4 regions of the Clostridium sp. HMP27 genome follow, and region 4 is predicted to be linked to each of the others. Evidence: riboswitches for the same ligand, from Rfam matches in the RefSeq annotation. Region 4 holds a riboswitch; each other region holds the start of a gene.
What was found. A riboswitch is a leader RNA that binds a small molecule or an ion and turns the genes downstream of it on or off. The one in region 4 is predicted to bind cobalamin.
Positions count from the first base shown of each region.

Region 1: linked by a shared signal. The riboswitch ahead of cobT (nicotinate-nucleotide--dimethylbenzimidazole phosphoribosyltransferase) and the one ahead of cbiQ (cobalt ECF transporter T component CbiQ) in region 4 are both predicted to bind cobalamin.
Region 2: linked by a shared signal. The riboswitch ahead of DP68_RS03405 (CGGC domain-containing protein) and the one ahead of cbiQ (cobalt ECF transporter T component CbiQ) in region 4 are both predicted to bind cobalamin.
Region 3: linked by a shared signal. The riboswitch ahead of DP68_RS12215 (ABC transporter substrate-binding protein) and the one ahead of cbiQ (cobalt ECF transporter T component CbiQ) in region 4 are both predicted to bind cobalamin.

Region 1 covers NZ_JMFY01000011.1:51,268-54,469, forward strand. The annotation lists gene hslO (Hsp33 family molecular chaperone HslO) at 7-897, shown strand; cobalamin riboswitch at 1,041-1,216, shown strand; gene cobT (nicotinate-nucleotide--dimethylbenzimidazole phosphoribosyltransferase) at 1,525-2,601, shown strand; tRNA gene DP68_RS05410 (tRNA-Val) at 2,882-2,957, shown strand; tRNA gene DP68_RS05415 (tRNA-Asp) at 2,967-3,043, shown strand; tRNA gene DP68_RS05420 (tRNA-Thr) at 3,051-3,125, shown strand.
Region 2 covers NZ_JMFY01000006.1:18,904-22,105, forward strand. The annotation lists gene DP68_RS03395 (amino acid ABC transporter ATP-binding protein) at 1-425, shown strand, start outside; gene DP68_RS03400 (glycerophosphodiester phosphodiesterase family protein) at 503-1,483, shown strand; cobalamin riboswitch at 1,564-1,749, shown strand; gene DP68_RS03405 (CGGC domain-containing protein) at 1,881-2,207, shown strand; gene DP68_RS03410 (transposase) at 2,590-3,202, shown strand, end outside.
Region 3 covers NZ_JMFY01000022.1:98,026-101,227, forward strand. The annotation lists gene DP68_RS12210 (iron chelate uptake ABC transporter family permease subunit) at 1-281, opposite strand, end outside; gene DP68_RS12215 (ABC transporter substrate-binding protein) at 310-1,266, opposite strand; cobalamin riboswitch at 1,369-1,540, opposite strand; gene DP68_RS12220 (kinase) at 1,854-2,681, shown strand; gene brnQ (branched-chain amino acid transport system II carrier protein) at 2,982-3,202, shown strand, end outside.
Region 4 covers NZ_JMFY01000018.1:62,194-65,395, reverse strand. The annotation lists gene DP68_RS09480 (V-type ATP synthase subunit D) at 7-651, shown strand; gene DP68_RS09470 (hypothetical protein) at 910-1,305, shown strand; cobalamin riboswitch at 1,497-1,666, shown strand; gene cbiQ (cobalt ECF transporter T component CbiQ) at 1,869-2,771, shown strand; gene DP68_RS09460 (energy-coupling factor ABC transporter ATP-binding protein) at 2,784-3,202, shown strand, end outside.

The DNA.
Region 1 (3,202 bases), on a different contig from region 4:
AATAAAATGAGTGATAAATTAGTTAGAGCAATTGCAAGTAATGGTGACATAAGAATTATTGCAGCTATTACAACAGAACTTGTGAATGAAGGAGTAAAAATTCATGAATGTGCTCCTACAGCAGCTGCTGCACTAGGAAGAATGCTTACTGCAGGAACATTAATGGGTGCAATGTTAAAATCAGAGAAGGATTCTTTAACTATTCAAATATCTGGAGGCGGGGAGGCAAAGGGTGTTCTTGTTACTGCTTATTCTGATGCAAGCGTAAAAGGATATATAGGGAACCCTAAGGTTGATTTACCTGCAAATAGCAAAGGAAAACTTGATGTTGGAGGAGCTATAGGCATAAATGGTAAGGTTACCGTTATAAAGGATATGGGACTTAGAGAGCCTTATGTTGGACAGATACCTATTTATTCAGGAGAAGTAGGGGATGATCTTGCGTATTATTTTACAGTTTCCGAGCAGACTCCTTCTGCTGTTGGACTTGGAGTTCTTGTAGATACTGATTTAAGTATTAAAGCGGCAGGTGGATTTATTATTCAAATGATGCCAGGAGCAAATGAATTAGCCGCTGATTTAGTCACTTATAGGCTTCAGGATATGAAATCTGTAACTGATTATATAGTACAAGGAATGAGTATTGAAGAAATACTTCAGTTTATATTTGAAGATATGGATTTAAAAATATTAGATAATATGACTCCAAAATATCAGTGTGATTGTACAAGAGACAAGGTAGAAAGAGTATTTATGAGCATAGGAGAAAAAGACCTTACTGAATTATATAATGAAAATAAAACTGAGGAATTAAAGTGTCACTTTTGCAATACAAGCTATAAATTTACTAATGAACAAATAGGAGAAATTTTAAAAAAATCAGGAAGCAAGAATTAAGCATGAATTAATAACCATTAAAATACATTGTAATTAACGAAGGGTTGTACTATAATTTTATCATGAAGTATCCTGATAACTTGAGATGAGCTGATTTATAATGAAATTATAAATTTCTATAAATCATGCATAGTTAGTAAAAATTTAATATGATTATTTTAGGTGCTGATATAGTTTAAAAGAGAAAGTGGTGAGAAGCCACTGCAGCCCCCGCTACTGTAAGAGTTGACAAATCCCATTTATCCACTAGATATTTCTAGGAAGGAGGGAGGAGGAAGAAACTTAAGCCAGGAGAACTGCCTGAAATACATTGCTACAATGCTTCGGAGGGAAGATATAAGCTTACTTTGTATATGTATTCCCTTGCTTTTGCAAGGGATTTTATTTTTTAATGATATAACATATTTAAGTTATTTAAACCATTATATTAATAAGTATTACATATTTAAAATAAGAATCTCCCTGTTGATTTGGGATGATTCTTATTTGTTTTTATCCAGTATATGCCACCTGAATCTATGAATCACTTGATATTAAAAATGCAGTAAGAGTTAAGATCTTGAAAATAAGTGCTATTAGTATTATAAAAAGTAAATTATTATTTTTAAATTTTAGGAGGAATGGGAAATGGAATTATTAAAAGAAACATTGCAAAGTATTGCACCAGCTAATGATGAGGCGATAAAAGATGCTTGGAAGAGAATGGACAGCCTTAGTAAACCTATAGGAAGTTTAGGAGAATTAGAAAAAATGGCTATAAAGATATCTGGTATTACTGGGAAAGTAAAGAATAAAATAAATAAAAAAATAACTATAGTTATGAGTGCTGATAATGGAGTGTTAGTAGAAGGAGTTAGTGCATGCCCTCAGGAGCTTACAGCTATTATTACAGATAATTATACTAAAGGTGTTACAGGTATAGGTGTCTTATCTAATTATGCTAAAGCAGATGTATGCGTAGTAGATATAGGTGTGAATGCAAACTTTAATAACCCTAAGATAATAAATAAAAAAATAGCTTATGGAACTAAAAACATGGCAAAAGAAGCGGCTATGTCAAGAGAAGAAGCTATAAGAGCCATTGAAGTAGGAATAGAAATGGTAGATAAATATGTAAGTGAGGGATATGATTTATTTGGTACTGGAGAGGCAGGAATGGGTAATACTGCCACTAGTGCGGCAGTTATAAGCGTACTATCTGGAATAGATTCTGATTTAATAGTAGGTAAAGGTGCTGGGCTTACAGAGGAACAATTTGTGAACAAAAAAAATGTAATAAAAAGGGCTATTGAATTAAATAATCCTGATAAAAGTGATGCTATAGATGTTTTATCAAAAGTAGGTGGTTTTGATATAGCAGGATTATGTGGATGCTTTCTAGGTGCAGCCAAAAATAGAGTACCCATTGTAATAGATGGGGTTATATCTTCAGCAGCTGCATTGTGTGCTTATAAGTTAAATCCCAATGTAAAAGATTTTATGTTTCCGTCTCATATCCCAGTAGAACCAGGTGCAACTTGTGTAATGAATGAAATAGGTCTTAAGGCAAATTTAGGTTTAGATATGAGGTTAGGAGAAGGTTCAGGATGTCCTATAGAGTTTTTAGTAATAGAATCTGCTTTATGTATAATGAATGATATGCATACGCTAGAAGAGGCAAGTATACATAACACTGAATTTTTTGTAGATATTAGAGAAGATTAAATTACGACGTTTTCTAATACTGAACCTCACGTATGAGATTTACATTTAGGAAAACGATTTGATACACAAAGAAGCTCTAATGCTTGTTCAATGTTTTCTACAATGTAAATCTCATACTTATATTCAATATTAAAAGTATCTTCATGCATACTGCTGAAGGAAGAAATTTCGCTTTGGCGAAAGTTTCTATAAAAATATAAAAAAGTTTAATTTTTTTATTGACAAAAGTCATATCAGCTTATATAATAATAATTGTCTTAAACGACACGCAAGTATTTATGGGAGCATAGCTCAGCTGGGAGAGCATCTGCCTTACAAGCAGAGGGTCACAGGTTCGATCCCTGTTGTTCCCACCATGATACTGCGGCCCAGTGGCTCAGTTGGTTAGAGTGCCGGCCTGTCACGCCGGAGGTCGAGGGTTCGAGTCCCTTCTGGGTCGCCATAATTATGCTGGCATGGCTCAACGGTAGAGCAGCTGACTTGTAATCAGCAGGTTGGGGGTTCGATTCCTATTGCAAGCTCCATGAATTTACTAAAATAAGGCCCCTTGGTCAAGCGGATAAGACACCACCATTTCACGGTGGTAAAACGAGTTCGAGTC
Region 2 (3,202 bases), on a different contig from region 4:
GACAGGTAACAGTATTGAAGCGTTCAAAGGAAGAGGCTCGTGAAAAAGGTCTTAAGCTTTTACAAAAGGTTGGACTTTTAGAGAAAAAAGATCAGTATCCCTGTGAACTTTCAGGTGGCCAGCAGCAAAGAGTAGCTATTGCCCGTGCCATGGCAATGGAACCTGAAGTTTTGTTATTTGATGAGCCTACTTCTGCATTAGATCCAGAGCTGGCAGCTGAGGTCCTAAAGGTAATGAAAGATCTTTCTAAAGAAGGAATGACTATGGTAGTAGTAACTCATAAAATGAGTTTTGCAAGAGATGCAGCTCATAAGGTTGTATTCATGGAAAATGGGTCAATTGTTGAAGTTGGTACACCAGAGCAGGTTTTTGAAAATACAGGCAATGAGCGCTTGAAGAAGTTTTTGAGTATTATAGATGATTAGGTTGATTAGTGCCACCCACGTGGCAAGTGGCAAGTTAGCAAGTAGATGGCACTTAATTTATGAACTATGGGGGGAAAATGGACAAATTTAAAAAGATAATAAAGAAAAGATCCGCAATATTTTTTATAATATTATTTGCATTTGTCTACGTGAATAACAGCTCTCTGTTTACAAAACAGCGAACAGGAAAACCAACTATACTTGCACATCGTGGGCTTGCACAAACCTTTAGTATGGAGGGAATAACCAATGAAACCAATACAGCTCAGCGCATTCATAAGCCTGAACATCCTTTTTTAGAAAATACAATTTCTTCTATGGAATCAGCTTTTAAATATGGAGCTGATATAGTTGAACTTGATGTTCAGCCAACCAAGGATGGGAAATTTGCTGTTTTTCATGATTGGACACTAGAATATAGAACTGATGGCAAAGGCCTTATAAAAGATTATACAATGGACGATTTGAGATTACTTGACGTTGGGTATAACTACACTGCGGATGGAGGGAAGACATTTCCTTTTCGAGGTAAAGGAACAGGACTTATGCCTTCATTAGATGATGTTCTTACTAAATTCCCAGAAGGTTCTTTTTTGATTCATATTAAAACTGATAAAACAGAAGATGGGCAGCAGCTTGTTCAATATCTTTCTAAGCTACCCAAAGAAAGTTTAAATAAATTGGCTGTATATGGAGGAGACAAACCTATTGCTTTACTACAGAAAGAGTTACCTAATCTTCGAGTTATGTCAAAGGCAACGCTGAAAAAATCACTGATTTCTTATATTGCTATAGGGTGGACAGGGTATGTTCCAAAGGCCTGTAGAAATACTGAATTGCATATACCATTAAAATACGCTCCTATTCTATGGGGATGGGGAGGCCGATTTCTAAATCGAATGGATAGTGTAAATACTCGTGTAATTGTTGTAGGCGGCAGCGGGGAATTTTCTGAAGGATTTGATACTGCCGAAGACTTGAAAAATCTACCGCATAACTATACTGGAGGTATTTGGACAAATCGTGTTGATAAAATAGGTCCATTATTTTACAAATAAAAATTTCTTATATAAGTTTATATGGAATGAGTTAACACTTGCCATATAAGCAGGATTTATAGTACAATAAGTATACTAAATTAGTAGTTTATAAAATGGGTTCAATAGATTTTTATCTGTTGATTAAAAGAGAAGCTGGGTGAAAGTCCCGCACGGTCTCGCCGCTGTAAGAGAATAGTTTTTTCAATATGCCACTGGGAAACTGGGAAGGCTGAAAAAATGTTGACGCTCGAGTCAGAACACCTGCCTGTTTTATATTGCCAAAAACTCTACGAGTAATAGGGGGAGGAAGATTAAAATGACTTATATGCATTTTGGATAGACAGCCCTTTAACTAAACGTTGAAGGGTTATTTGTTTTATGACTTTACAATAATGAGAAAAGAGGAGAATAATATATGAAAATAGCTATTATAGCATGTGAAAACACAAATGGTACATGCTCAACCATGGGATGTTTTAAGGCTTATAATAATAGAAATAAGGCTTTTAGTATTTATGAAAAGGATGAGGATTTGGAAATGATGGCATTTGCTACATGTGATGCTTGTTCCAAAAATTCTGATGAAAATTTATTAAAGACTGCAAAAAAACTTCAAGAATCAGGTGTTAAAAGAATTCATTTAGCGGTTTGTATTATTAAAAAGTGCACGGCTAATAGGGCTCATGAAATAAAACAAATTTTTGAAAATCATAACATAGAAGTAATAGAGGGTACACATTAGTGCCTAGTGCCACCCACGTGACAAGTGGCAAGTTGAGATTTAAGCTATATAAAATTCAATTATTTTATTAAAGGGAACCTTGTAGGGGTTCCCTTAGCTGTAAAATCTTCAGGTTATTAATAGAAATAAATTATTTTTAATGCAACCTAAATTACACTTATTAAGCTAAATCTCTCTTAAATTAAGATAGTTCAACTTACCACTTGCCATAAAGGTATCAACTAGTATAAAATCAAAATAATAGTGCCACCCACGTGGCAAGTGGCAAGTGACAATTTTTAGCTGATTAAATTAATGATACTTTATAGAATTTCTGATTTTATGTATATTTTTTATAAAAGTGTGAATAGTTTAGATAAACCATTTACAGGAGTGAAAGCATATGTCAAGAAAGAATAGAATTATCTATGAAGGAGCAATATATCATATTTATCAGCGAGGAAACAACAAAGAATACATATTTCAAGATGATAATGTAAAATCATTTATCTTAAGATGCTTGAAAAAATATAATATCAAGTTTGACTATGAGATTTTAGCTTATGTAATTATGGATAACCATTATCATTTACTTATGAAAACTAATAAATCTCCAATAAATGAAATAATGTTTTATTTGGACAATTTACTAGGAAAATATATAAAAGGTATATTAAATAGGACTGGTCACGCATTTGATAGTAGATATAAGAGTAAGTTAGTTGATAACAATGCTTATTTAGTATGGCTTTTAAGGTATATACATAGAAATCCAATAAAGGCTGATATATGTGATAGTTTAGAGGATTATCCTTGGAGCAGTCATTATTTTTATAAAAACAACATAAATTCAGGTATCAATGCTAATTTTATATTAAATATCTTAGGGAATAGTAGGGAAGGGGCTTCTAAGCAGTATTTAAAACTTGTTAATTCACCTGGAGATGAAATTGATGAAGATAAAGATTATGAAATTACAAAGGCAGCACTTAATCTTAAAGAAACGCCATTTTCAA
Region 3 (3,202 bases), on a different contig from region 4:
AATGAAGCTCCTACCACAGATAGTCCAGCACCTATAAGTGCAGCCATAAATATTCTTGGAAGTCTTATATTTGTTATGATAAGAACCTGAGTGTTAGAAACATTACTTAAATCTATAAAGGCACCAATAAAAGGGATTTTAGATAAAAGTATTTTCATAGTTTGAATAAAAGTTATATTAGCGACACCTAAAGTGCTAGATAGTATTATTAGCACCAGTAAAATAGCTATAGTTACTAAAAGTAATGTTCTATAGTAAATCCTTTTTTTGTCAAAAGACATTAAAATCCCCCCATTAGGTAATTAAAGACTATTTAAACGCTTCAGGGTGAACAATTTTTGCCATAGCTTCAAGTCCATCAGCTAGTCTTGGTCCCTGTCTATCAAGCATGTTATTATCTATTTCAAATAAATTTCCTTTTTTAATAGCATCTAAATCTTTATAGCCTTTAGCTTCTTGAAGTCTTTTCTTGTAATCGAAATATACGGGACATATAAGCATATCTGGGTTTTTTTCTAATACTTTTTCTACACTATATTTCCAGTTAACAGCATCCTTAGCTATATTGTTACCACCAGCCATAGTTATCATTTTATCTATGAATGTATCTGATCCAGCAGTAAAATCTCCATATGGACCAAAATCTATAACGTAGTAAACTGATGGAGTTTCTTTTCCTGCAACCTTGACTTTAACATCTTCAACTTTTTTCTTCATATTACTTACCACTTCAAAAGCTTTATCATTAGCATTTAAAACTTCACCTAATTTTTCAATGGTGTTATAAGCACCTTCGAAATCTTCCTTTCCATAAAGAACCACTACTTTTACTCCTAAAGCTTCAAGCTTTTCAAGTGTTTCCTTTGGAAAATGAGTTGAGCCTATAACCAAATCAGGTTTCAAGTCTACAATTTTTTCTATATTAGGCTGCTGGAGAGTACCTATGGATTGCACAGACTTTACATCCTTAGGAAAGTCACAGAAATCCGTTCTTCCTATTAATTTATCCATTTTACCTAAATAGTATATTGTTTCAGTAATATTTGGACCTACAGATATTATCTTTTGTGGTTCTTTCTCTATAGTTACGTTTCTACCGGATGAATCTTTAATCGTTAAAGGATATTTAGTTTCTCCTTTTTTTTCTACATTAGCATTTTCTTTAGTACCCTTAGTGTTATTTTTATTGCTATTACATCCAACAAAGGAAAATGCTAAAATAAAGGTTAAAATTACTACGGACAATTTTTTGAACTTAGTGTACATTTAAAAGTTCCTCCTTAATGATATGTATAAATAAAAAACCATTATCTTATTAAGATAATGGAGTTCTTTTAAAGGACTACCATTAGCTTATCCACGTAAGCTAAATGAGCTGTGTTTACAGGCAGGTATCCTGGCTTAGATTCATTGCATATTAACGCCTTCCCCGATTGAGTGGCATAATGCTAATATACTCATCTTTACAGTGGCGGGACCGCAGAAGTATTTAACTTCTTTCCCATTTAATCCATTTGGAACCTATAAATTTTATGTATTAAATTATATCATAATATATGACTAAAAGTTATGTAAAACCTACAATTTTGACTTTGTTTTATGTAGTATTTCCATATAAATTTAATTTTATTATAACCCGAATTGAGTTTAACATTTATAATATTATATGTCAAGATAACAGAATTAAATTCATGAATATGTTTTCATAGAAAGTTTTTTGATAATTATTAATTTAAATTGAGATGTGTACTTGCATTTATTTTTTTACGTTGATAAAATTAACATTAATTAAAAACTCGCATTTTGAAGTTCTGGTAACTTAAAATTGATGACTAGTAAAAGGAGTATATATTATGGAAGCGACAACCATTTATCCAGGCAGTATTGGAGAAATAGTTCAAGGAAGATATAATGGGATAGATGTATTATGTTCATGTCCTATAAATCTTTTCACCGAAGTAAAAGTATGGGAAAGTGAATCTCCACATGTTAAAAATAGATATAGCAAATCCTCTAAGTTTTTAAATAATATACTTGTAGAATGGGGAGAGGAGCAATATATACATACTCTAGATATTCTTATTAAATCCTCTATAACAAGAGGAAAAGGATTTGCTAGCAGTACAGCAGATTTATGCGCACTTTATCACTCCCTAATTAAATTATTTAAAAAGCCTTTTAATCAGGAGGAGCTTATTAGAAATTGTATAGCCATAGAGCCTACAGATAGCATAATATTTAAAGAACTTTGTATATTTGACTATAAAAATGGAATGTATACTGAGGAGCTAGGAAAATATTTGGAGTTTGATATATTGGTATTTGAGGGAAATAAAACAATAAATACTATTGAGTTTAACAATAAAAAATTGCCTCCTCTTAGCAATATAGATGATTTAATTCCTATTTTAAAGGATGGAATTCAGTCTCGTGATATAAAAAAAATTGCTCATTGTTCTACTCAAAGCATTATAAGAAATGAAAAAAGACTGTCCTATGAGATACTTCCTACTATACTTAATATATGTGACGAATTAAATGGATATGGAATAATTGGAGCTCATAGTGGAGATGCTCTAGGAATAATATATGAAAAGGACGTAAATTTAAGTATTTTATCAAAATATAAGGATAAGCTTAAAAATTATAAAACATATTCACTTAAAACTATTAAATTATAAAGCTATTTAAATGCATATAAAATTACTGGGTGTAAAAGATTACATATGGAAGCAAGAAGAATGTAGAAAAAAGAAGAAAAGGGTAGTAAGTTTTATATAAGTAAAGGTAAACTTGTCTTAACAAAAGTTTTATATTTGCTTAATGAGTGCTTTTTCTATAAAATAATATAAATTTAGACGGTATAAACTTTATACAAGTATACAAAAGTTTCGCGGTAATAAATACCACAAAACAGGAATATGCCTTTCGTACCTTGTTTGGATGAGAGGTTTTTTTATTTCAAAACAGGGGGGCTTTTTATGAATATTAATAAAAATACTAAAAACATAATTATCACAGGTTTTGCACTGTTTTCTATGTTTTTTGGAGCAGGTAATTTAATATTTCCACCAACACTTGGATTTATATCAGGAGACAAGTGGATATTTACTATGATAGGTTTTTTACTTACTTGTATAAGTTTGCCGCTATTAGGAATAATAGCAGTGGCTTTATGTGGGGGAAGTACAGAAAAATTTAC
Region 4 (3,202 bases):
TAACTTATGAGATTAAATGTCAATCCTACTAGAATGGAGCTCACCACATTAAAAAAGAGATTGGTAACAGCAACCAGAGGACATAAACTTTTAAAAGATAAGCAAGATGAGCTTATGAGGAGATTTATAGACCTTATAAAATATAATAACGAACTAAGGAAAAGTGTAGAAGAAGAATTGCAAAAATCATTAAAGAATTTTGTAATGGCAAGAGCTGTTATGTCTTCAGAATTCCTTGAAGAAGCAATAGCCTATCCTATGGAAAGTATTTCTTTAGAAGTAACTAAAAGAAATATTATGAGTGTTAATGTACCTGTAATGAAATTTAAGCGAAAAATGGAAAATCAAGAAGGCAGTATATATCCTTATGGTTTTGCAAATACATCTGCAGAGTTAGATGGAGCTATAGAAAAGTTATATTCTATACTTCCTAAGCTGTTAGAGCTTGCAGAAGTAGAAAAGTCATGTCAGCTTATGGCAGACGAAATAGAAAAGACTAGAAGAAGGGTTAATGCTCTAGAATACAGAACTATACCTGATTTGCATGAAACCATTAAATATATACGCATGAAACTTGATGAAAATGAAAGAAGTAACTTAACAAGACTTATGAAGGTAAAGACTATGATGGAAGAAAAAAATGGACTATAATGCAATATCAATTTATAAAAACACACATGTTATAAAATATCATGTGTGTTTTTGTATTGTTATAAGTAATATTATAAAAAATATATTTTTGATTCTTAAATTAACATTTCTAAAATATAATAATATTAAACTCAAAATGGGTTTGAATTTTAAACTTAATGTTAATATTAAGAAAATTCAAACAAAACCATTGACGATTATTTAACAATGGTTGTATAATGATATTACATCAAAATTAATTTGCAGGGGGGATTACAGATGGTTATGGACAAGGTTAAATCATGTATGATAGGGGAAAGTATTTTTAAAATAGGAGATTATACCACATTAGCTGAAGGCTGGGGAAGGTATAAAGATAAGTTAACTATAGAAGAGGGTATGAATTTAAAAATAGTTGATATATACTCCATTAAAGAAGAGGGAACGCTCCCACAATTTGAAGCATTAGTAAAAACTAATAAAGGGAATATGTTAAAGATAAAAGTTGAGGATTTAAATGATGTAAGAAATACTCGTGAAAATCATGAAGAACTTAATAAAGTTGGTTATGATTTTAAAGAAGGATGTATATATTGTAAAGGCTATGAAGAAGAAGATGGCAATTGGAGATTCTTTAATATTGGGGTTAAAAATATAGAAGAGCAAAATGCGTAATAGTGGAGCATCTATAGATTTGTTTAAATCAAATCTATAGATGCTCTTTTCTGTCAGAGGCTAATATTAGAAATTGTGTAATATATCAAATTAGAAAATTCAAAAAAATATATCATTAAAAGATAGTAAGGTGCCTATAATTATTTTTTTATACTTGATTTAAACCATAATATGGTGTATATTAAAGTTAAAATTGATATATAGTTATAGGTTATGAATTAAAAGGGAAGTCAGGTGAAAATCCTGCACGGTCTCGCCGCTGTAAAAGAGGAGTCTTTATATAATACCACTGGGAAACTGGGAAGGTTATAAAGGCGATGATACTTAAGTCAGAATACCTGCCTATAATAATACACAATTAACTCTACGAAGGATAGGGGGTGTTTGCGATGCGTTTTGATAATCGTGATGATCTTTTTGTCTTCTTAACTATTGAGTTAAGAAGACTTTTTTATTTTAATACAAGTTAGTGGAAGTTTAGAATGGATTTGAAAGTATGGTAAAAATTCGATTGTTTTGGTGTTTCTAAAGCGGACAAGGCTAAAATTTCAGAGAGGTGTTAAATGGAAAAAATTATTATTTTGTGTGTTATGTTTGTGATGGGTATTTTTTTATTTAAATTTAAATATCGTGATGTTTACACTAAAGGGGATAACACTCATAAGCATAGCCATAGAATTGGACATAAGCATGGTGAGGGATTTTTAATTGATTTTTATGCTCATGCTTCTAAAATTAGACATTGGAATCCAACTTTTAAAGTATGCCTTTCTATTGGCCTACTGATTCTTTGCATAGCATTGGACAATCCATATGTATCAGTCGCAGTTATTATTTCAATGTCCTATCTGAGCATTGTAAAAGGAAAAATTTCAATACATGAATATTTATCTATGCTGGCAATTCCAATGGCGTTTATCATTGTCGGTACCTTTAGTATTGCCATCGATTTTTCAAAACAGCCAATTGGTGAGTATAATATAAATCTTGGTTTTTTCTATGTGTTTACATCTCAGGCAAAACTTAAGGAAGTGATTTTTCTGATTATGAAGGTTTTTGCAGCTGTAAGTGCATTGCAGATGATGACACTATCCACTCCATCATCTGAGATTATTTATGTGTTTAGGAAGGCGCATGTACCGAAGATTATTATAGAGCTGATGGATATCATTTACCGTTACATTTTCATTTTAATGGATGTTCATATTAAAATGAAAAATTCAGTAGAATCTCGCCATGGCTATTGTGATTTTAAAACTTCCTGCTACACATTTGGAAGCATTGCAAGTAATATGCTAGTTATTTCGCTGAAAAAGGCAGCTAATTATTATAATGCTATGGAGGCTAGATGCTATGATGGAGATCTTATATTTTGGAGGGAAGATAAACCGGTAGAAACAATACAGATTGTCGGAGCAGTAGGATTTGTAATTTTTTTGATTTTACTATGGAGCTTTACAAGATAGAAAGGAACAATAATGAGAAAAATAATATTAAAAATTGAAGATATGCACTACACTTATGGAAATGGAAAACCTGCATTAAACGGCGTAAGTATGGATATATATGAAGGTGAGAAAATTGCTGTAATTGGTTCCAATGGATCTGGGAAATCTACATTTTTCTTGAATGTAAATGGTGTATTTACACCGGAACATGGAAAAATCGTTTACCGTGGTACAATCATCAATAAAAAGAATTTAAAAGAACTTAGAAAGAATATCGGAATAGTATTTCAAGATGCAGATAATCAAATAATAGCATCTACGGTTATGGCAGAGGTCGGATTCGGGCCAATGAATTTAAAACTTCCTAAAGAAGAAGTGAAGAAACGTGTTGAGGAAGCACTAGCATACATGAATATATCAGATTTTAAGGAGCGTCCGCCGCACTATTT